2 regions of the Streptomyces sp. NBC_00873 genome follow, and region 1 is predicted to be linked to the other one. Evidence: riboswitches for the same ligand, from Rfam matches in the RefSeq annotation. Region 1 holds a riboswitch; the other holds the start of a gene.
The links. A riboswitch is a leader RNA that binds a small molecule or an ion and turns the genes downstream of it on or off. The one in region 1 is predicted to bind glycine.

Region 1 (11,773 bases):
TCGGCCCGGTTCGGCCGTGACGAGCTGACCGGCCTGCAGGCCTCCGCCCGTTCCGGCCTGGTCCGAACATCGCTGCGCGGCGACCGCACACTGCTGACGGGCAGCGCGGTGACAGTCGTCGACGGAGAACTGCTGACCACGTTCTGAGCGACGAGAGAGGGGGCGTACGCAATGATCGGTACGCCCCCTCCTTGCGCGCCACCCGCTCACGGCGTGGGCAGCCACCCCACCTTGCCGGCCAGCAGCGCGTATCCGACGAACGCCCCGATGTCGAGCAGCGCATGCGCCGCGACCAGGGGCCCGACGCGCCCCCAACGCCGGTACAGCAGCACGAAGACGACGCCCATCACCATGTTGCCGATGAACCCGCCGATCCCCTGATACAGGTGGTACGAGCCGCGCAGCACCGAACTCGCCACCAGGGCGGCCATCGGCGTCCACCCCAACTGTCCGAGTCTGCGCAGCAGATACCCGACGACGATCACTTCCTCCAGCACGGCGTTCTGGAGTGCGGAGAGGATCAGTACCGGGAACTTCCACCACACGTCGGGCAGCGACTCCGGAACCACCGTGAGATTGAAACCGGCGGCCCGCGCCACCAGATAGAAGGCCAGCCCGGCACTGCCGATGCCCGCCGCGATCACCGTGCCGCGCCCCAGGTCCGGCCCTGGTCTGGTCCGGTCGAAGCCGATGGCCCGCAGGCCCACACCCTCCCTGATCAGCAGATGCGCCACCAGCGCCACGGGGACCAGGGCCGTGGCGATGTCGAAGAGCTGCCAGGCGAGATCCAGCCATGGCCGTCCCGGGGCGTATGAACTGTTGAGCGTCGCGGCCTGATCCTTCAAACCCCCTGGTTTCGTCAGTGATCCGACAAAACTGATCAGGGCAGACACTCCGCTGGCACCCAGTGAGAGAGCCAGCACCAGCACCGTTTCGGACCGTAGGATCCGCCGTGACACAGCCTCTTGGGGACAAGAATCAGCCACGCGCCCCTCCGTCACCTGTACACCTGCCTTCAGTTGTGCATTCGCATCTCATCCCACTCCCCGTCCCGCCAGTGTCTCGAATGCAGGTACGAAGATCATGCGCGACCGGCCGGGGGACCACCATTGACGACGGTGTGGTCCTCCTTTTCCTTGTTCATCCTCAAGGAGGGGCACCACCGACATGGGACGTCACAGCTTGCCCGACGGCTGAGCGACGGATGACAGCGGGGACGGTTCTCCGCCGCGTCGCCGCACCGTTGTCATCGCCGCCATGCCCGTCCTCGCCGTGGCGGCAGGTACGGCAGCCGCGGTGCAGGGTGGCGTGCTGTCGTTCTCGAAGTCGTGCGAGGACTCCGCGGTACGGCTCACAGTGATGGCCTCGCCCGACATCGCCCCCGCCGTGCGCGCCGTCGCCGACAAGGCACGCACGGACGAAGAAGCTCGCCGCGCCGTTCGCCGCACTGCAACCGGTGCCGGACGGTGCGACGGGTCTGTACGACACCACGCCGACCGCCTACAAGGAGGTTCAGTCGACGTATGTGTAGGGCAAGCTCAACGCCGTCGTGATCCTCACCGACGGTTCGAACCAGGACGACAAATCCATCTCCCGCAGCGGGCTGATCGCGGAGCTCGAACGGATCGCCGACCCTGAGCGCCCGGTACCGCTCCTCGCCATCGCGGTCGGCCCCGAGGCCGACCGCCAGGAGGTGGCGGAGATGGGCAAGGTGACCGGTGGCGGCAAGTACCGGGTCAACGACCCTGCCGAGATCCAGGCGGTGATCCTGCAGGCAGTGATGACGGCCGGGCAGGCCGGCCGCGCGGCCCAGGAGTAGCCGTGCCCAGGCGGGCACCGGCCGGGGACGGCAGACACCGGGCGCGCCGCGGCACACCCACTACGACACGGGGAGACCCACCGGCCAGCTGTGCACCGGTTCGCCGGAATGCATCAACTCGGCGTACCGGCGGGTGGTGGCCGCGAGCGTCGCGTCCCGGCCGAGCCCGGCGTCCACCCCCCGGTGGTACGTGTCCACCTGCCAGGACGCCCCGTTCACCCGCCGTTTGCAGCGCTCCTCGATGACCCCGAGGTAGTGGTCGCGGTCCGCGGGCTCGATGTTCCAGGCGTCGAGCCCCGCCGCGGCCAGCGGCAGCAGTTCGTCCCGTACGAGCTTGACGGCCGCCACCCGCGTCAGCCCGCCCGACCGCCCCGGCCGGGGCCAGACCAGCTCGGTGTCGATGCCTCGGCGGCAGGCGGTGTCGAAGTTCTCGGCTGCCGCGGCGAACGGCAGCCTGGTCCACACCGGACGGGACTCCTCGGCGAGCGCCCGCACCAGGCCGTAGTAGAGCGCGGCATTGGCGATCACGTCGGTGACGGTCGGCCCGGCGGGCAGGACACGGTTCTCGACACGGAGATGGGGGACGCCGTCGGCCAGGCCGTACACCGGCCGGTTCCAGCGGTAGACCGTACCGTTGTGCAGCACGAGCTCCTGGAGTCCCGGCACGCCGCCCTCGTCGAGCACCCGCAGCGGGTCCTCCTCGTCGCAGATCGGGAGCAGCGGCGGGAAGTAGCGCAGGTTCTCCTCGAAAAGCTCGTACGCCGAGCTGATCCATCGCTCGCCGAACCAGGTTCTCGGGCGCACCCCCTGGTTCTGCAGTTCGGGCGGCCTGGTGTCGGTGGCCTGCTGGAAGAGCGGCGGCCGCGACTCCCGCCACAGCTCCCTGCCGAACAGAAAGGGCGAGTTGGCGCCGAGGGCGATCTGAACGGCGGCGACGGCCTGGGCGGCGTTCCACACGTCCGCGAAACGCGCCGGGGTGACCTGCAGATGCAGCTGGACCGATGTACAGGCCGCTTCGGGTGTGATCGAGGTGGAGGTGCAGACCAATCGCTCCACGCCTTCGATATCGAGGGCGAAATCCTCGCCGCGCGCCGCCACTATCTGATCGTTGAGCAGCGTGTAGCGGTCCACGTCCGAGAGGTTCGCCGCGACCAGGTCCGCGCTGCCGAGGGTCGGCAGTATTCCGATCATCATGATCCCGGCAGCGACCTCGCCCGCCTTCCGGTGCGCATATCCGAGACCGGTCCTGAGCTCCTCGGCCAGCTGATCGAAAACACGACCGGCCAGGTGATGCGGAACTATGTTCACTTCCAGATTGAACATCCCGAGTTCGGTCTGGAAATCACGGCTCGCGATCCGCTCGAGCACCTCCGCATTCATCATCCGGGGCAGGCCGTCCGAACCCGCCAGATTGAGCTCGATCTCCATGCCCATGAGGTTGCGGGGGCGGTCGAACCTCTGCTCCGCCAGGAGCCTCCCCAGCCCCTCCAGGCACAGGTGGAGTTTCCTCCGGTACCTCTGCCGATCGGACAGGTCAAAGGCGCCCGCCACGACCTTCTCCCCCATCGAAGCGTCCCTCCGCCAGTGGGCAGCCCGCGGCCCAGGCCGCTCGCGTCACGATCGATAATGCCCAGGGGAGGTGATCCATAACGCCCCCATGGACAGCGCGGACCCAGTAATCTGATGGCGGCCGTCCCGGGCACATTCCGACGGCACGCAGCACGGTGCAGTTTCCGTCGGCCGGCGGTGGTAAAAAGCCGACGCGATTCGGCCTACCGCGGCTGCAGAAAAACACCAGGCGGTGGCTGCGCGGCTCACCACGAATCAGCAGAATCTCCGCATAATAAAGTCTCGATACCGCCTTGCCGGCAATACCTGCGGCGGCTAGTGGAAACACCGCGTGAACACGTGTCGTATAAACTCCGCGGACGAGGCAGAGAGTTGACGCACCGGCCAAGTCACCGGCCTCCTCTGGCCCCGCACGCCGACAGCGCCGTCTGCACCCGCCCACGCATCACCGTGTCTCCGAAGTGAGAGGCGACCCACTATGCCGCTGCACGTTCCCCCGGCTCCCGCGCCTGCCCTGCGCAGCGTCCTCGCGGCACTCGGTTCACCCACCGCAGTCCTCGAGGCCCGCACCCCGGCTCTCCGGTCCGTCCAGGGACCTCTGAGCCCCGAACTCCCGCTCCCCGTCCATGTACTGGACCGGATCGGCCCGAGCGGGCTCGCGCCGCGCACCCGGCTGACCGCGTGGCGCTTCCTGATCCGCAGCTCGGAGCGGGCCGTCGCCGCGGCCGATACCATGCTCACCCCGGACGGCTGGGCCTTCTCGCACTTCTTGGAGGGCCCTTACATCGCATCGACCGAACTCGCCCTGCGCCAGACGGAGACGGTGACACCCCACTACCAGCCCCGCCTGCTGTCGATCCCGGAGCTCTACATGCTGACGCTGTGGTTGCACGAGGACATCAAGGCCGACCCGTCGGGTGGCACCCTCGCCCCCACCGATCTTCTGGTACCGCTGGCTCCCGCCCCACCGGGTATCGCGGCACACCGCCCGCACCGGGTCGCCGATCTGCTCCCCGTCATGACCCTGCGCATCACCCCCGGCCCCGGCCCCCTGCTCGGTTCACCCGCCTGACCCCGTCCCGCCTCCGGCACGCCGTACTGTGCCCCGTCGCCGTTTCCGGTGGCGGGGCACAGTGCTGCGGGACACGCAGCGCGGGACGGCGGGCGCCCCCGGTCCCATCCGGACTAGTCCGGTCCGGCCACCCCGAACCACCCGAAGGGACAGTGCAGTTGTATTGAACCGTCCGCCCGGGTGATGCGTCATGAGAGTAGGAGCAGCGCTGCCGCGAAATCCCTGCGGATTGGCGCCCGTGGGGCAACACTGGAACCGGACCGATAGATACGGGGGGGCGGCCATGAACACCTCATCAAGCCGCAGGACACTCACTACAACGCAGCGAAAGAACCCAGCCATGTGCCAGCACAAGCCACCCTGCCCGACCGCCGACTCAGCCGACCGGGAAGCCGCACGCCTGATGGCACACCACCCGGAACAGGGCTGGAGCCTGCTGTGCAACGGCGTCCTGCTCTTCGAGGACACCGGTGAGCTGCTCCCGGACGGGCAGATCATCGCTCCGCACCGGCCGCTGGACGCCGGCCGGGTGATGAAGGCCGCCTGACCGCGGCCCGTAAGAAATGGGGCCGGCCCGGAGAAGATCTCCGAACCGGCCCCGAGGCATGTCCGCGTCACACCCGAACGGGTGGGTCAGTTGTCGTACTCGTCCAGCGCCGGGCAGGAGCAGACGAGGTTGCGGTCACCGAACGCACCGTCGATCCGGCGCACCGGCGGCCAGTACTTGTCGGCGGCCGAGACTCCGGCCGGGAAGACGGCCGTCTCGCGGCTGTACGCGTGCGTCCACTCCCCGCCGAGCATGGCGGCGGTGTGCGGGGCGTTGGTCAGCGGGTTGTCGTCCGCACTCCATTCGCCGGAGGCCACCTTCTCGACCTCGCCGCGGATGGCGATCATCGTGTCGCAGAAGCGGTCGAGCTCGGCGAGGTTCTCGCTCTCGGTCGGCTCGATCATCAGCGTGCCCGCCACCGGGAACGACATGGTCGGCGAGTGGAAGCCGTAGTCGATCAGACGCTTGGCGATGTTGTCGACGCTGATCCCGGTCGCCTTGGAGATCGGCCGCAGATCCACGATGCACTCGTGCGCGACCAGACCGGCCGGGCCGTTGTACAGGATCGGGTAGTGCGGTTCCAGACGCTTGGCGATGTAGTTGGCCGCGAGTACGGCGACCTGCGTCGCGCGCTTGAGGCCCTCCCCGCCCATCAGGCGTACGTACGCCCAGGAGATCGGGAGAATACCGGCCGAGCCCCAGGGCGCGGCCGAGATCGGTCCGACACCGGTCTCGGGGCCCGCGGCGGGCTGCAGCGGGTGGTTCGGCAGGTACGGCGCCAGATGGGCGCGCACGCCGACCGGGCCGACACCGGGGCCACCGCCGCCGTGCGGGATGCAGAAGGTCTTGTGCAGGTTCAGGTGCGACACGTCGCCGCCGAACCGACCGGGCTTGGCAAGACCGACCAGTGCGTTGAGGTTGGCGCCGTCGACGTACACCTGACCGCCCGCATCGTGCACCTCGGCGCAGATGTCGGCGACGTGCTCCTCGAACACACCGTGCGTCGACGGGTACGTGATCATGAGCACGGCGAGCTCGTCGCGGTGCTTCTCGATCTTGGCGCGGAGGTCCTCGACGTCGACCTCACCGTCGTCGGCGGTCTTCACCACGACGACCTTCATGCCCGCCATCACGGCGCTCGCGGCGTTGGTGCCGTGCGCGGAGGACGGAATGAGGCAGACGGTCCGCTGCTCGTCGCCGTTGGCCCGGTGGTACGCACGCACGGCGAGCAGGCCCGCGAACTCGCCCTGCGAGCCCGCGTTCGGCTGGATGGAGACCGCGTCGTAGCCGGTGACCTCGGCGAGGCGCTCCTCCAGCTCACGGATCAGCGTGAGGTAGCCCTCCGCCTGTTCGGCCGGCGCGAACGGGTGCAGCGCACCGAACTCGGGCCAGGTGATCGACTCCATCTCGGTGGTCGCGTTCAGCTTCATGGTGCAGGAGCCGAGCGGGATCATGCCGCGGTCCAGCGCGTAGTCACGGTCGGCGAGCTTGCGCAGGTAGCGCAGCATCGCGGTCTCGGAGCGGTGCTGGTGGAAGACTGGATGGGTGAGGATCTCGCCGGTGCGCAGCAGGGACTCGGGCAGCGCGTCGGCGGCAGCGGCGTCCAGCGCCTCGATGTCACCGTCGGCGCCGAAGGCGGCCCAGACGGCGGCGAGCTGCGCACGCGTGGTGGTCTCGTCGCAGGCGAGGGAGACCCGGTCGGCGTTGACAAGACGCAGGTTGACCCCGCGGTCGCGGGCGTCGGCCACGACATCCGCTGCCTTGCCGGGGACACGCACAGTGAGCGTGTCGAAGTAGGCGCCGGTCTCGACGTCGACCCCGGCCGCGCGCAGGCCCTCGGCCAGGATCGTGGCGTAGCGGTGGGTGCGCTGCGCGATCATCCGCAAGCCGTCGGGGCCGTGGTAGACCGCGTACATCCCGGCCATCACGGCGAGCAGCACCTGCGCGGTACAGATGTTGCTGGTGGCCTTCTCGCGACGGATGTGCTGCTCGCGGGTCTGCAGGGCGAGCCGGTACGCCTTGTTGCCGTCCGCGTCGACGGAGACACCGACGAGGCGGCCGGGCAAGCTGCGGGCGAACTTCTCGCGTACGGCCATGAAGCCAGCGTGCGGTCCACCGAAGCCCATCGGGACACCGAAGCGCTGCGTGGTGCCGACGGCGATGTCCGCGCCGAGGTCACCGGGCGAGGTCAGCAGGGTCAGGGCGAGCAGGTCGGCGGCGACGGTGACGATCGCGCCGAGCTCGTGGGCCTGCTCTATGAAGGGCTTGATGTCGCGGACGGCGCCGGAGGCACCGGGGTACTGGAGCAGCACGCCGAAGACACCGCGCCCGGCGATCTCAGCGGGGATACCCGCGGCGAGATCGGCGACGACGACCTCGACACCGGTCGGCTCGGCGCGGGTCTCGATCACGGCAATGGTCTGGGGCAGGGTGTCGGAGTCGACCAGGAAGACTCCGTCCTTGACCTTGCCGACGCGTCGGGCGAGCGCCATGGCCTCGGCAGCGGCGGTGCCCTCGTCGAGCAGCGAGGCGCCGGAGGTGGGCAGCCCGGTGAGCTCGGCGACCATCGTCTGGAAGTTGAGGAGCGCCTCCAGGCGGCCTTGCGAGATCTCCGGCTGGTACGGCGTGTAGGCCGTGTACCAGGCGGGATTCTCCATGACGTTGCGGAGGATCACCGGCGGGGTGAACGTGCCGTAGTAGCCGAGCCCGATCATCGGGGCGAGCACCTGGTTGCGGTCGGCCAGGGTGCGGAGCTCGGCAAGGACCTCGGCCTCGGTACGGGCCGACGGCAGCTGCAGCGCCTCCGCACTCTTGATCACATCGGGCACTGCGGCCGCGGTGAGGTCGTCGAGCGAGCCGTAACCGACCTGGGCGAGCATCTTCGCCTGCGCCTCGGCATCGGGGCCGATGTGGCGCTGCTCGAAGGGGATGCCCTGCTCCAGCTGGGAGAGCGGAGTGCGACGGGGGGTCATGGTGGAGGCCTCCTGGTCTGTCACGACCTGCGAGGGGCACCACGGCGCGGGTGCCCGGACGGCCTCCCCCTCTGTCATCTCAACCTGAGAGCTTCACCGGTGCGCCCTGAGGCATACCGGCTTTCACCGTCGGTGAGGGAGGGATCCGTCCCGGCTGCTGCCGCCACGAAACCCGCCCTGCTTTCCAGAGTGACCTCGTCCGTGCGGTACGGGGGCCTGAGAGATTCCGGGGAGGATTTGCTCCTTCGGCGCCTGCCGGATGTGCTCCGGAAGACTCTCCCGCACGGGGTCAGCAGCCATCACCAGCCTACCAGCGGGGCTCGCGACGGAATTCTCAAGTGGCCGACAGCCCGAATCTGCACTTTCGTAGTGCCTGTGGAGTAGCCGCGACCAATGGGAGGGACCGTGCAGACCGACATCGATCCGCGCAACCTGATCGGCCGCAAGGCATTCGACCGCAAGGGCACCAAGATCGGAACTGTGGACGAGGTGTACCTCGACGACGCGACCGGCATACCCGAGTGGGCAGCCGTGCGTACCGGACTGTTCAGCAGGGACGCCTTCGTGCCGCTCGAGCCCAGCGAATTCGTCGACGACGTGCTCCGGATCCCCTTCGACCGTGCGCTGATCAAGGACGCACCCGACTTCGGCGTGGGCCGCCATCTCTCGCCGGAACAGGAGCTTCAGCTCTACCGGCACTACGGTCTGGACTCGCCGCCCGACGAGCCGGGCCCGGACCGGGACTTCGGCAGGCTGGCCGGCCAGGACGAGTAGTCCGCCGGATCACTCACCAGCGGGAGCGGATCGGCCGGCTGCAGCTCCGGATCGTCGACACGGAACGTCCGCACCCGGCCGGGCGGTGACTCGGGTTCCTCGAACCGCACGGTCACCCGGCCCACTCCACTGCCCTGCACCCAGCCGTGGCCGAAGGTGTCATGGCATACGTCGTGCCCGGCGGGCCAGCGCCGGGCCGCGAGCTGTTCGGCGGTCTCCTGCTCCTGCACCCCGTCCGCCGGCTCGTCCCCGTGGCCGCCCGCGCGCTGTTCCTCACTGGCCGGGACCTCGAGCGCGGCCCGCTCACCGGCTGCCTGGGCGAAGAGATCCTCCTGCGTGTAGTCGGCGAGCCCAGTGACGCCCACCCCGAGCAGCCGCACCCCTCCGGTGGTGTCCACAGCCTCCAGGAGCCGCGCGGCGGCCTCTCTGACCACTGTGGGGTCGTCCGTCGGCCCCCGGAGCGTCTCGGACCGCGTGAGCGTCGAAAAGTCGTATCTGCGCACCTTCAGCACCACGGTGCGTCCCGAGCGCTCCGCGGCCCGCAGCCGCTGGACACAACGGTCCGCCAGGCGCTCGACCTCCGTCCTGACCCGGATCCGGTCGTGCAGATCCATGTCGAAGGTGTCCTCGACCGACACCGACTTGGCGTCTCGCTCGGCCACGACGGGGCGGTCGTCGTACCCGAGGGCCATGCGATGCAGCGCGACGCCGTGCGCCTTCCCCAGCAGCCGCACGAGCTCCGCCTCGCCGGCCGTGGCCAGGTCGTCGACCGTGGTCATCCCGGCCCGCCGCAGATGGTCCCCGGTGGCGGGGCCCACGCCGGGGAGGATCCGTACGGACATCGGGGCGAGCAGTTCCCGTTCGGTCCCCGGCTCGATGACCAGCAGCCCGTTCGGTTTCGCCTCCTCCGAGGCGATCTTGGCCAGCATCTTGGAGCCCGCGAGGCCGACCGAGCCGGTGAGTCCGGTGACGGCTCTGATGGCGTCGCGCAGCTGCTCGCCGATGGCCCGCGCCGAGGCGGTGTCGTCGGCCGCCCCACCGGCCTCCAGATCGACGAACGCCTCGTCCAGGCTGAGCGGCTCCACCAGTGGTGACAGCTGCCCCAGCAACCCCATCACCTGGTCGCTCACCGTCCGGTACAGGGTGAAGCGGGGCACCAGATAGGCGGCATTGGGCGCCAGCCGCCGGGCCTGCGCGGTCGGCATCGCCGAGTGCACCCCGAAGCGCCGCGCCTCGTAGGAAGCGGTGGCGACGACCCCACGGGGTCCGAGCCCGCCGACCACGACCGGTTTGCCGCGCAGGCTCGGTTTCGCCGCCTGCTCGGCCGAGGCGTAGAAGGCATCCATGTCCAGATGCAGGATGGTGGGCGCGGCTCTCACATCAACCGATGCTGCCCTACGGCACTGACAATCGCCGCGCCCCCGTTCCGCGGCCCGTCAGACGACGCGGTTGCGCCGCCGTGCGAGCTCGTCGGTGGGGTTGTTGCCGATCAGCGTCTCGCCCGTGTCCACCCGCTCACCGTGCAGCTGCGACAGTGCGGCGTCGACATCCCGCCAGACCACACCGACGGCGATGCCGAAGACCCCCTGGCCCCCCTGGAGCAGATCCACGACCTCGTCGGGCGAGGAGCACTCGTAGACGGTCGCGCCGTCGCTCATGAGCGTCATCCGCTCAAGATCCTGGAAGCCCCTGGCCCGCAGATGCTGGACCGTGGTGCGGATGTTCTGCAGGGCGACGCCCGTGTCGAGAAAGCGCTTCACGATCTTCAGCAGGACGACGTCCCTGAAGCTGTAGAGGCGCTGCGTGCCCGATCCGTAGGCAGGCCGCACGCTCGGCTCGACGAGCCCGGTGCGTGCCCAGTAGTCGAGCTGCCGATAGGTGATCCCCGCCGCCGCGCACGCCGTCGGCCCGCGATAGCCGATGTCGCCGACCGCTGCCGCCCCGTCCCCCGCCATCGCCGCCGGTTGAACCGGTTGCCTGATGGTGCGGTCGGCTGTACTTCCGTGCTGCCGGTACGGCCCACCCGCTGCCGTACCGTCGCCGCTTCTTCTCACGCCGACCTCCGTCCTTGACCTGCCATCTCGAAGGTAGGCAGTCGCTTGGGGTGCGTCAACGATCGCCACACTCGGCACGCCGAGTGATAATCACCCGGAGGGTGGTTTGCCGTGTCCCGTTCCCGGGAAAGGCTTGTCGAATGCGCTGACGGCGACCCTGCTGGACGGTCACTGGCTGTTGGTACCGAAGTCCTCCGGCGAGATCTGGTCGAGGAACTCCCGGAACTTCTCGACCTCGTCCTCCTGCTCGTCAGGGATGGAGATCCCCGCGTCGTCGAGCACCCCGTCACTGCCGTAGATCGGCGTGCCTGTGCGCAGCGCGAGCGCTATGGCGTCGGACGGTCGCGCGCTCACCTCGACCCCGCCGGCGAAGACCAGCTCCGCGTAGAAGACCCCTTCCCTGAGGTCCGTGATGCGGACCTCGGTGAGCTCCTGGCCCAGGGCCTCGAGCACATCCTTGAAGAGATCATGGGTCAGCGGCCTGGCCGGAGCCATGCCCTGCTGGGCAAAGGCGATCGCGGTCGCCTCACCAGGACCGATCCAAATAGGGAGGTACCGGTCGCCTCCCACTTCACGCAGGAGCACGATCGGTTGGTTGGAGGGCATTTCCACCCGGACACCCACAACGTCGAGCTCGTTCACACAGCAACCCTAGGACGTGCTCGGCAGGTTTGGGTAGTCGGGCTCCCCCGTGATCAGTGGAGCCGGATCCGCAGAGCGGTCTGCACAAGGGCCGAATGAAGCCGTACAGAGAGCTCCGCGAGCTCCTTCACCTTGGCCTCCGCATGGGCTCTGGTCTGCGGATTCCGGTGTCGGCGCAGTGGCGCGACCACCTGCTCGATCAGGCCGGCCTCGCGTTCCGCAGCCCCGCGCATCGCCCGCAGATGACGCGGTTCCAGACCGAATCGACCCAGATCCGCCACAAGTTTGGCAACGGTCACCGTCTCGGCGTCGTAGCCACCCTCC
Region 2 (11,773 bases), 4.6 Mb from region 1:
CAGCACGGCGTCGCCGGGCATCTGGTCCGGCGCGTTCTCCGGGTGATGGCAGGCCACCTGGTGCCCGGTCTTCAGCGCGATGAGCGGCGGCTCCTGCGTCTTGCAGATTTCCGTCGCCTTCCAGCACCGGGTGTGGAAGCGGCAGCCGCTGGGCGGCGAGATCGGGGACGGCACGTCGCCCTTGAGCAGGATGCGCTCGCTCTTGACCCCGCGACGGCGCGGATCGGGCACCGGCACGGCCGACATGAGCGCCTTGGTGTACGGGTGCATCGGCGCCGAGTACAGCGACTTGCGGTCCGCCAACTCGACGATCTTCCCCAAGTACATCACCGCGATGCGGTCCGAGACATGGCGGATGACCGAGAGGTCGTGCGCGATGATCACGTACGTCAGACCGAGCTCGTCCTGGAGGTCGTCGAGGAGGTTGACCACCTGCGCCTGGATCGACACGTCCAGCGCGGAGACCGGCTCGTCGGCGACTACCAGCTTCGGCTTGAGCGCGAGCGCCCGGGCGATGCCGATGCGCTGGCGCTGGCCGCCGGAGAACTCATGCGGATAGCGGTTGAAGTGCTCGGGGTTGAGCCCCACCAGCGAGAGCAGGTCCTGGACCGTCTTCTTGACCCCGCCCTCGGGGGTGACGCCCTGCAGCTTGAAGGGCGCGCTGACGATCGTGCCGACCGTGTGCCGCGGGTTCAGCGAGGAGTACGGGTCCTGGAAGATCATCTGCACGTCACGGCGCATCGGCCGCATGGCCGAGACGCCCAGGTGCGTGATGTCCTTGCCCTCGAACTCGACCTTGCCACCGGTCGGTTCGAGCAGCCGGGTGATCAGTCGGCCCATCGTCGACTTGCCACAGCCCGACTCGCCCACGACACCCAGGGTCTCCCCCGGGCGGACGTCGAAGGAGATGCCGTCGACCGCCCTGACCGCGGCGACCTGGCGCTGCAGCAGCCCCTTCTTGATGGGGAAGTGCTTGACCAGGTTCTCGACTCTGAGCAGCGGCTCGGGCGAGCCCTCGGCCTGCTGCGGGATCGCCGTCTCGGCGCCGGTCTTCTCAGTCACAGCCTTCTCGCTCACAGCTTCGGCGCAATCTCTTCGGTCCAGATACGGGTCCGCTCCTCCTGCGACATATGACAGGCCGAGAAGTGGTTGCCGCTGACCTGCTGCAGCTCCGGGCGCGTGGTCCGGGTGATGCCGCCCTTGGGGACGTCCGCGTACGGACAGCGCGGGTTGAAGGCGCAGCCGGTCGGGATGTTGATGAGGCTGGGCGGGGAGCCCTTGACCGGGACGAGCCGGTCGGTCTCCTCCTTGTCGATGCGCGGCATCGAGGTGAGCAGGCCCCAGGTGTACGGGTGCCGGGGCTGGTAGAAGACCTCCTCGGCGGTGCCGCGCTCGACACAACGGCCGCCGTACATCACCAGGATGTCGTCGGCCATCTCGGCCACCACGCCCAGGTCGTGGGTGATCATGATGACCGCGGAGCCGAACTCCTTCTGCAGATCCCGGATCAGGTCGAGGATCTGCGCCTGGACGGTCACGTCCAGGGCGGTCGTCGGCTCGTCCGCGATCAGCAGCTCGGGGTTGTTGACCAGCGACATCGCGATCATCGCGCGCTGCCGCATACCGCCGGAGAACTCGTGCGGATAGGCGTCGACGCGCTTGGCGGGCTCCGGGATGCCCACCCGGTCGAGCATCTCGATCGCCCGGGTGCGGGCCACCTTCTTGCTGACGTCGTGGTGGTTGCGGTACGCCTCGACGATCTGCGCACCCACCGTGTAGTACGGGTGCATCGCCGACAGCGGGTCCTGGAAGATCATGGACATCTGCCGACCGCGCAGCTTGCGGACGTGGTCGTCGCCGGCGCCGATCAGCTCTTCGCCGTCCAGCCAGATCTCACCGCTGATGTCGGGGCGGCTGCGCGCCTGACCGGACCGGTGCAGGCCCATGACGGCCAGCGAGGTGACCGACTTGCCGGAGCCGGACTCGCCCACGATGCCGAGGGTCTTGCCCTTCTCCAGCTGGAAGGAGAGCCCGTCGACGGACTTGACGATGCCGTCGTCGGTCGGGAAGTGCACCTTCAGGTCGCGCACGGAGAGGAATGCTTCGGGCCGTGCGCCGCCCTGCTCGGGAACACCGGCCGGACCGGCCGACTGCACGTCCTGGGTGGGGGTGTTGTCGGTCACGTCAGCCTCACACGCGGGTCGACGACCGCGTACAGCAGGTCGACAATCAAGTTGGCCATGACTACGAAGAACGCCGCGATGATGGTGACGCCCATGATGACTGGCAGGTCACCGGAGTTGATCGCGTCGACCGCGGCCTTGCCCATGCCGGGCAGACTGAAGGTCGACTCGGTCAGCACCGCGCCGCCGAGCAGGGCGCCCAGGTCCAGACCGAAGACCGTGATGATCGGGGTGAGGGTGGACCGCAGGGCGTGCTTGCGGATGACCACCTGCTCCTTGAGGCCCTTGGCGCGGGCCGTACGGATGTAGTCCTCGCCCAGAATCTCCAGCATGGTGGCGCGGGTGAGCCGGGCGTAGGTTGCCGCGAAGAGGAAGGCCAGGGTGATCCAGGGGAGGATCATGCTGTTCAGCCAGGCCGCCGGATCATCCGTGAGCGGCGCGTAGTTGATCGTCTGCATCCATTCCAGGCTGTAGATGAAGACGGCCGAACAGACCAGTCCGGTGAAGTAGATCGGCAGTGACACCCCCGCCAGCGCGGTGATCATCGTGACCCGGTCGAGCACAGTGCGTCTGCGCAGTGCGGAGATCACGCCGGTGGCGACACCACCGATCAGCCAGAGCACCGAAGCTCCCGCGGCCAGCGACAGGGTGACCGGGATGCGCTGCTTCAGGTCCGGCCACACCGGCTGCTCGTTCTTGAACGAGTAGCCGAAGCACGGGGCCGGACAGTGGGTGATCTGGGAGCCCTGGTCGTAGTCCCGGCCGGCCACGATGCCCTTGAGGAAGAGGCCGTACTGCGTGGTGACGGGCTTGTCGAGGCCCATCTTCTTACGGATGCCCTCGATGGCCGTCTTGTTGGTCTCACGGCCGGCATAGAGGAGTGCGGGATCGCTTCCGGTGATCTTCGGCACCATGAAGAAGATGCCGAAGGTGACCATGGAGACGATCACTAGCATGACGACGACATTGACGAGTCGTCGGAGGAGGTAGACGAGCACTGCAGTCGGCCTGATCAGCCGGCGGCTGCCGTCCCTTGTGGGGACGACAACCGCCCGCCCGCGGCCTTCACCTGCCCTTCGAACTAGCGCATGCGAGGTGAAGGACCCGCATGTCCAACTGCTACTTGACGACGCCCATGACCGCGAGGTCGAGACGGCCCATGGACTCGTTGTAGAAGACGTTGGTCAGCCGCGGGTTGCGGTAGACGAGCGCCTTGTCGAAGTTGATCGGGAGATAGAGAGCCTTCTCCATGATCGCCTTGTTGATCTGGGTGTAGATCGGCGCGGCGGCCTCGGGCGACGCTGCGGCGGCGGCCTGGTCGAAGAGACCGTTGACCGTCTTGTCGTTCAGCATCGTGTAGTTGTTGTTGCCGTTCTTCAGGATGAAGGAACCGTCAACCAGCGGCTGCAGGAAGCCCGCACCCGAGTTGTAGTCGGCGCCCCAGCCCATCACGATGATGCCGTAGCCCTTCTTCTTCACGTTGTCGGGAGCACCGATCACGGAGGAAGAGTTCTTGCCGTCGTACTGGTCGATGGAGGCGTCGATGCCGACGGCCTTCAGCGAAGCCTGCAGCGACTCGGCGGTGTTCACCTCGGGCTTGCGGTTGTTACGGACCGCGATGGTGGTCTTGAAGCCGTTCGGCTTGCCACAGGCCTTCAGGGCCGCCTTGGCCTTGTCGAGCTGCGGCTTGCCCTGGGTCAGGCCCCACGGGTCGTAGGACTTGTCCGAACCCGGGACACCCGGCGGCAGCATGTTGGCGCCCAGGTCGCCGCTGGTCGGGCCACCACGGCCGGTCTGCAGCGACTTCGGGTCGGCGGCGTAGATGACCGCCTTGCGGCACTCGATGTTGTCGAACGGCGCGACCGTCTGCGGGAACGCGAAGTACCGGATGTAGCCGGTGAACGGGTCGTCCGCGTTGGCCTTGTACTTCGGCGACTGCAGGATCTTGATCTTGGCGGCCTGCTGGACACCGGTGCCGTCGACCGCGTAGTCGACGTCGCCCGAGAGCAGACGCGCGTCCATGTCGTCCGGGTTCGAGGTCACGGTGAACGAGACCTTGTCCGGCAGGCCCGTGCGGAACGGGTCCGTCTTCGGGTCCCAGTTGGTGTTCCGGACGAAGATCGTCTCCTTGCCCGGCTTGAAGGACTGGACCTTGTACGGGCCGGTCGCGACCGGGTGGTTGGTGTACTTCGCGCCGTCGTCCTTGGCCGCCGGTACCGGCGAGGAGTCGGCCATGGCCATCAGGTACGAGAAGTCCGAGTTCGGCTTCGCCAGGTTGAAGACGATCGTCTGGTCGTCCGGCGTCTGGACCGACTTCAGACCCAGCTTGTTGGGGTCCTTGTCCTTGTAGGGGCCGGGGTACTTCTGGCCCTGGTCGAGGAGGTCGATCAGGTAGGTCGGACCGCCGGAGAGGACGTCCTGCGCGAAGACGCGCTCGATGCCGTACTTGATGTCCTTCGAGGTGATCGGCGTACCGTCCTCGAACTTGACACCGGCCTTCAGCTTGAAGGTGTACGTCTTGCCGCCGTTGCTCAGCGTCGGCAGCGACTCGGCGAGGTCGGGGACCAGCTTGGTGCCGGCCTCACCGGGCTTCGCGTCGTACGCGAGCAGCTGACGGATGTACAGCCGCTGCATGTTCCAGACGAAGCCGTAGTAGGCACGGGCCGGGTCAAGGAAGTCGACGTCCTGAGGGGACATCAGCTTCAGCGTGCCGCCCTTCTTGTCGGACGCGTTGACGACCTTGCCCTTGGTGGCTGCGTCGTAACCGGCACCCTGGGACGAGGAGGACTTGTTGTTGCTGTCCCCTCCGCCACAAGCGGTGGCGGTCAGCGCAACCGCGGCCGCGAGGGCCGTGAGCGCAACTGCCTTCCGTGAGCGATTCACTGTCTTGCAACCTCCGTGATGTGGTGTGGCCCGTGGGTACGCAGTCCGCGCCCGACGGTCAATCGAGTGCCAACCGGCTCGCGCCGGAGACCTTTTGGGGGTCGACTCAGCTGCCCTTCGGGTCGAGGGCGTCACGCAGCCCGTCGCCGAAGAGGTTGAATGCCAGAACGGTGATGAAGATCGCGATTCCGGGGACCACCATGTATGTCGGGTCCGCCTGGTAGGTGTTGATCGCGTCGGAGAGCATCTTGCCCCACGAGGCGGTCGGCGGCTTCACACCCGCGCCCAGGAAGCTGAGCGCGGCCTCGCTGAGGATGTTGGTCGGAATGATCAGCGTCGAGTAGACGAGGATCGGCGCGACCAGGTTGGGCAGCAACTCCTTGAAGAGGATGTAGCCACGGCCGGCGCCCAGGCTGCGTGCCGCCTCGACGTACTCCCGCTCGCGCAGGGACATCGTCTGCCCCCGGACGATACGGCCGATATAGGGCCAGCCGAAGAAGCCGATGACCACGATCAGCACGCCCATCCTGACGCCCGAACCGGTGAGCCCCCAGAGGGAGTCGGGCACGACGGTGACGAGGGCGATGGTGAACAGCAACTGCGGGAAGGCGAGCAGCAGGTCCATCAGCCGGCTGATGAGTGCGTCGACCCAGCCGCCGAAGAAGCCTGCCACCGAGCCGAGGATGCTGCCGATGACCACGGAGACCACCGCGGCGAGGAAGGCCACCAGGAGTGAGATGCGCGCGCCGTAGACGATGCGGCTGAACACATCGCGGCCGTTGGTGGGTTCGACACCCAGCAGGTAGTCCGAGTTCATCCCGCCGAAGGAGCCCTTGGGGGTGCCGAGGTCCGGGTCGAGCAGATCCTCGTGGAATTCGTTCGGCGGGTGGCCGAGGAGATTCACGATCAGCGGCGCGAACACCGCGATCAGGATCAGCAGGAGCACGACCACACCACCGGCGAGCGCCACTTTGTCGCGCTTCAACCGTGTCCAGGCGATACGTCCCGGCGAACGGCCGTCGATGTCCTTGGCCGGGACATCGGCCGTGACATCGACGGTCGCTGTCTCGGCCGCGCTGTCGTGCAGTGGTGCCGTCATCGTTGTGGGGACCCCTCTCGGCTCGACCGACTGTGGCCGGCCCGTGCCCGCCGCTGTAGCGGCCTGTTCACATCACAGGTGCAAGTCGCACGTTTGGTGCGGGTGTTACGGAAAATGCAGGTGGTGCGAGTGGAGCAGTTCAACTGGTCCAACCAGAAGCCGCAGGCCGCACAGGGCGCCGAACGCTTCTTGTTTCGGGGAGTCTTCAACGCGTCGCGGATCACCCGCCAGCCCTGATGGGGAATGGATGCGCAACCGTGATGTGACCAGCCAGCTTCCGTTATCCGGACGCCGCGATCGTCCCAGCGAACCAAGTCGGCACTCTTCGCCCAGATCGGACAGGTGCCCCAACGGGGTTCATCCCGGCTCTAATTGGCGGGCGTCCGGGCCGGTCAGCCGTGGGCCGGGGGGTAGCCGTAACCAACGGCGGGAGCGGGCGCGACGTGCGCCTCACGGTCGTAGAACGGGCGGGCATTGGCGCGGAGCCACATCGCGACCGGGTCGTACTCGTCGGACATCGCGACGGTGGAAACGGGCAGCCCGTCCGGGACCGCGCCGATCGACTGCTGCATCATCGCGCGCACCGCGTCGACGGAGGTCTGGCTCGCGTCGTAAAGATCGAGACCGATGGCGAGGTACGGCACCCCGAGCGCGGGCTGCACCCAGGCCCGGCGCAGGGAGCGGATCGCGGGGGTGTGGTGGGCGTTCTGCGAGAGCAGGGCGTAGAACTGCGGGATCTCGATGGCCGGCTCGGTGAGCCGGAGCGGTCCCGCGGGCATCCGGTCGAGGCCGGTGGCGATACGGCGCAGATCCAGCCACGGGATGCCGACGCCGCCGCCGGGGGCGTGCGGGTTGAGCCAGATGCCCCAGCGGTCCGGGAAGAGAGCGCGGGCGATGTCGAGTCCGGTGACTACTTCATGGGCCCGGTTCCAGCCGCTGGCCGAGAGTTCCTGGGCAGAGGTCACACAGGGCGCGTAGCCCAGCCCGTCGACCTCCATGTTCCCGTACTGGGCATCGGGCGAGCCCGCCCGGCCGTGCCAGAGCAGCATCCAGATCCGGTCGCCGGCGAGCGCCCGGAGCAGTGCCTCGTACGCGTCGTAGCGCCCGGGCGTCACTTGGCGCAGCATGTGCTCGACCTGCCCGGCCGCCGCGGTGCCTGACGCACTCACCCTGGGTCCCGCCCCTCTTCGCTCCACTGTGTCGGCCTGCCGCTCCCGGGGCACACGGGTGCGGCTCGGTGGCCGAGGCACTAGCCATCAAACCAGCTTATGCGGCGCCCCTGACACCGACTTGACGCCACAGGTCGACGGTGTCGCGCCCGCAATCCCCGGAGTCGGTGACTCCGCGCTCCAGTACCCCTCCGGGCAGGCTTTGCCCCGCCGCGCCGCCCGGCGCGCTCGCTCGCTGCGTTGGCCATAAGTCCTGGTAGCGGCGCTACCAGGACTTATGGCCGCCTTGCGATCGCACGCACTGGAGGACGCTCCTCATGGGGCAAACATTGCCGGTCACGGCACTAGTAACCCTCGCGCTGGTAGAACGGCCGGATCCTGGCCCGCATCCAGTCGGCGACCGGGTCCTGCGCCACATCGAGCAGGACCAGATTGACCGGCCAGGGCACCTCGACACGGCCCAGCGCGCGGCCCAGGGCGTCCATCGGGGCGTTGCGCCCCGCGCCGTCCCAGGTGGAGAACTCGACGCCTATGAAGAGAACGGGATCGCCGCCCTCGATGCTGGCCAGCGTCCGGCGGGCAGTGCGCACGACGCCGCTCTCCTCGAATTCCCCGGCCGCGGCCGCGAGGAAGTCGACGGGCTCCTCCTGCCAGTCCGGCTCATACAGCCGGACCCGGCCGCCGGTGGCCGGCCCGTCCAGCGAGGTGCGGCCGGTGCGGCAGAGTTCGGCGACGGCGGGCGGCGGCAGCGGCATGCCGACGGCGCCGCCCGGGTTGACCGCGATGCCGAGCTGCGGGGGCAGCCCGCGGGCGAATTCCACGGCGGGCGCCACGGTGAAGGACATATGGGTGCCGACGCACTGCAGGAACTGGTGTTCGGAGCTGAAGACGGGGACGTACGCAGCTCCCTCGATCTCCACCGTCGGCAGGTCGAGCGACAGGGCATCGGGGCCCCCGCCGCTGGGAAGCGGCACCCAGAGGTGACTGCGGCCGAGCACTTCGACGAGCCGGCCGCCCGCCTCCGGGCTGCCCAGCGAGGCAACCAGCACCTCTTCGAGCTCATTGGCCGGCCATCCGCTCTGCGGATGGTTCTGGACCGATGCCGGAATGTCCACTGCGCTGCTTCCCCTTCTCACCCTCATGCGTTGCCGCAGAACAGTAACTCCGGCGCGCCCCTCCGCGGTGACGGACGACCGGGTGCCGGCGCCTCTCCAGCGCGGATCATGCCGGGCGCGCGCGGTGCCTGATCCGAAATGAACGACCCTCAGGGCTGTCCCGTCATCCCCTGGGCGTCGGCGAACGTAATCCTCGCCAGCATCCCGGCCGCCTCCCGGTCCAGCAGCACCGCCGAGGAGCAGCCGAGCGGCAGGACGCCCGCCTCGGTGTCCCGCAGCAGCCGGCCGACGGCCCTGCGGTGCCGGGCGAAGGCGTATCCGGAGACTCCGCGCCCACGCTCGCGCTGGCCCTCCCTGGCCTCCTGGGGGGTGACGTCGAGCAGCACGAGATGCAGCGTGCGGCCGCGACGCCGTGCGTGCCGGGCCAGCCAGCCCCGCACCCATGTCTGGGTCCCGCAGTCGTGGACGACGACGGACTCACCGGAGCACAGCGCCCGCCACAGCCCCCAGTAATGGGCGACGCGGACCAGCGGGCGGTAGAGGGCGTACGGGAGTAAGCGGGGCACCTGCTGCGCCCAGCGGTCCCGGGTGTCCTGGGAGTCGATGGCCCGTACGGCCACCGCCCGCCGGATCAGTGTCGACTTGCCGCCTCCGGGCAGCCCGGAGACCACCACCACATCGCCTGTCGCGAAATGCAGTTCGCGCGGGCTGCGCCCGGCGCGCTCACGCAGGTCCCGCACGACGGGCGCGTGCGTGCCCAGCAATTCCCGGGCAGGTGCGCCCGGCTGCGCGGGCATCGCGCCGTGCGCGACCCCCGCGGTCGTCGCGTACCGCTGCAACGTCATCGCCCTCCCCCTGTCGGGTCACCCACGCCTGCCCAAGAAGTGTAAAGAAAAGGTAATGCGAGGCAACCGTCCCACTACTCGTTCCGTGCATCGGGTACCGACGCCCCACTTTTCCGCAATGCGTGCGATGATGACCCGGCCAACTGCATAAAGGCCGCTTGAATCCGCGCGGGAGAGCTCCGGCCACAGTGTGTGCCGGGCGCCGAAGGAGCAAGATCCTCCCTTGAATCTCTCAGGCCCCGTACCGCGTGGATGAGGCAGATCTGAAAAGCGAGTCGCCCCGCGGCTCCACCCAAGGTGCAAGCCGAACCCCCCGGGGGTCTCTCGGCGAACCTCTCAGGTTCCGATGACAGATGGGGAGGGATCGTCCTCGTCGTCATGCCCTGGGAGCCACACCTATGAGCAACGCCCCCCGTCTCACCGCCCTCGACGCCCTGCATCGCTCGCTGGGCGCGACCATGACCGACTTCGCCGGCTGGGACATGCCGCTGCGCTACGCCAGCGAGCGCGACGAGCACAACGCGGTGCGCACGAAGGCGGGTCTCTTCGACCTGTCGCACATGGGTGAGATCACCGTCACCGGCCCGCAGGCCGCGGCGTTCCTGAACTTCGCGCTGGTCGGCAACATCGGCACCGTAGCCGTCGGCCGCGCCCGCTACACGATGATCTGCGCCGAGGACGGCGGCATCCTGGACGACCTGATCGTCTACCGGCTGGGAGAGGCCGCGGCCCCCGAATATCTGGTCGTCGCCAACGCCGGGAACGCCCAGATCGTGCTGGACGCGCTGACCGCCCGCGCCGACGGGTTCGACGCCGAGGTGCGCGACGACCGCGACGCGTACGCGCTGCTCGCCGTCCAGGGCCCCGAGTCCCCCGCCATCCTGGCCTCGGTCACCGACGCCGACCTGGACGGTCTGAAGTACTACGCGGGCCTGCCCGGCACCGTCGCCGGTGTGCCCGCGCTGATCGCCCGTACCGGTTACACCGGCGAGGACGGCTTCGAGCTGTTCGTCGCCCCCGAGCACGCAGAGCAGCTCTGGCAGGCCCTCACGGCGGCTGGCGCCTCCCGTGGCCTGATCCCGTGCGGTCTGTCCTGCCGCGACACGCTGCGCCTGGAGGCAGGCATGCCGCTGTACGGGCACGAGCTGACCACCGAGCTGACCCCGTTCGACGCCGGTCTCGGCCGGGTCGTGAAGTTCGAGAAGGAGGGCGACTTCGTCGGCCGCAAGGCCCTGGAGGCCGCCGCCGAGCGCGCCGAGACCGCCCCGCCGCGCAAGCTCGTCGGTCTGATCGCCGAGGGCCGCCGGGTGCCGCGCGCCGGCTACCCCGTCGTCGCCGAGGGCCAGGTCATCGGCGAGGTCACCTCCGGCGCCCCGTCGCCGACGCTCGGCAAGCCGGTCGCCATCGCGTACGTGGACGCCACGCACGCCGCGCCCGGGACCACGGGCGTCGGAGTGGACATCCGCGGCAGCCACGAACCGTACGAGGTCGTCGCCCTGCCGTTCTACAAGCGCCAGAAGTGACGTAGTCGCGTCTCACACCGTAAGACCACCGTTCATCAGCACTCCCCCGAGTACAGGAGAATTCAGGTCATGAGCAACCCCCAGCAGCTGCGTTACAGCAAGGAGCACGAGTGGCTGTCGGCCCTCGAGGACGGTGTGGCAACGGTCGGCATCACCGAGTTCGCGGCCAACGCGCTCGGTGACGTCGTCTACGCCCAGCTCCCGGAGGTCGGTGACACGGTGACCGCGGGCGAGACCTGCGGCGAGCTCGAGTCGACCAAGTCCGTCAGCGACCTGTACTCGCCGGTGACCGGCGAGGTCACCGCCTCCAACCAGGACGTCGTGGACGACCCGTCGCTGGTGAACTCCGCTCCCTTCGAGGGCGGCTGGCTGTTCAAGGTACGCGTCGCGGAGGAGCCGAAGGATCTGCTCTCCGCCGACGAGTACACCGAGTTCTCCGGCAACTAAAGACTCCAAGGGACCACCTGATGTCGCTTCTCAACTCCTCCCTCCACGAGCTGGACCCGGACGTCGCCGCCGCCGTCGACGCCGAGCTCCACCGTCAGCAGTCCACCCTCGAAATGATCGCCTCGGAGAACTTCGCTCCGGTCGCGGTCATGGAGGCCCAGGGCTCCGTCCTCACCAACAAGTACGCCGAGGGCTACCCGGGCCGCCGCTACTACGGCGGCTGCGAGCACGTCGACGTGGTCGAGCAGATCGCCATCGACCGGATCAAGGCGCTGTTCGGCGCCGAGGCCGCCAACGTCCAGCCCCACTCGGGTGCGCAGGCCAACGCCGCCGCGATGTTCGCGCTGCTGAAGCCGGGCGACACGATCATGGGTCTGAACCTGGCCCACGGCGGTCACCTGACCCACGGCATGAAGATCAACTTCTCCGGCAAGCTCTACAACGTGGTCCCGTACCACGTCGACGACACCGGCGTCGTGGACATGGCCGAGGTCGAGCGCCTGGCCAAG

Region 2: it holds a riboswitch for glycine, as region 1 does, so the genes downstream of both, gcvT (glycine cleavage system aminomethyltransferase GcvT) here and gcvP (aminomethyl-transferring glycine dehydrogenase) in region 1, are expected to answer to the same signal.

What each region holds. Positions count from the first base shown of each region.
Region 1 covers NZ_CP108803.1:7,601,903-7,613,675, reverse strand. The annotation lists gene OH809_RS35135 (PhzF family phenazine biosynthesis protein) at 1-147, shown strand, start outside; gene OH809_RS35130 (CPBP family intramembrane glutamic endopeptidase) at 207-986, opposite strand; gene OH809_RS35125 (hypothetical protein) at 1,176-1,415, opposite strand; partial or broken gene OH809_RS35120 (hypothetical protein) at 1,421-1,819, shown strand; gene OH809_RS35115 (glutamate-cysteine ligase family protein) at 1,880-3,385, opposite strand; gene OH809_RS35110 (hypothetical protein) at 3,867-4,460, shown strand; gene OH809_RS35105 (DUF5999 family protein) at 4,801-5,007, shown strand; gene gcvP (aminomethyl-transferring glycine dehydrogenase) at 5,094-7,979, opposite strand; glycine riboswitch at 8,174-8,271, opposite strand; gene OH809_RS35095 (PRC-barrel domain-containing protein) at 8,373-8,753, shown strand; gene OH809_RS35090 (DNA polymerase IV) at 8,678-10,132, opposite strand; gene OH809_RS35085 (MerR family transcriptional regulator) at 10,190-10,807, opposite strand; gene OH809_RS35080 (bifunctional nuclease family protein) at 10,976-11,449, opposite strand; gene OH809_RS35075 (MerR family transcriptional regulator) at 11,503-11,773, opposite strand, start outside.
Region 2 covers NZ_CP108803.1:3,044,294-3,056,066, forward strand. The annotation lists gene OH809_RS13625 (ABC transporter ATP-binding protein) at 1-1,062, opposite strand, end outside; gene OH809_RS13630 (ABC transporter ATP-binding protein) at 1,074-2,156, opposite strand; gene OH809_RS13635 (ABC transporter permease) at 2,180-3,181, opposite strand; gene OH809_RS13640 (ABC transporter substrate-binding protein) at 3,303-5,066, opposite strand; gene OH809_RS13645 (ABC transporter permease) at 5,173-6,165, opposite strand; gene OH809_RS13650 (hypothetical protein) at 6,280-6,402, shown strand; gene OH809_RS13655 (enhanced serine sensitivity protein SseB C-terminal domain-containing protein) at 6,558-7,334, opposite strand; gene OH809_RS13660 (enhanced serine sensitivity protein SseB) at 7,679-8,449, opposite strand; gene OH809_RS13665 (AAA family ATPase) at 8,599-9,294, opposite strand; glycine riboswitch at 9,454-9,551, shown strand; gene gcvT (glycine cleavage system aminomethyltransferase GcvT) at 9,693-10,817, shown strand; gene gcvH (glycine cleavage system protein GcvH) at 10,887-11,264, shown strand; gene glyA (serine hydroxymethyltransferase) at 11,285-11,773, shown strand, end outside.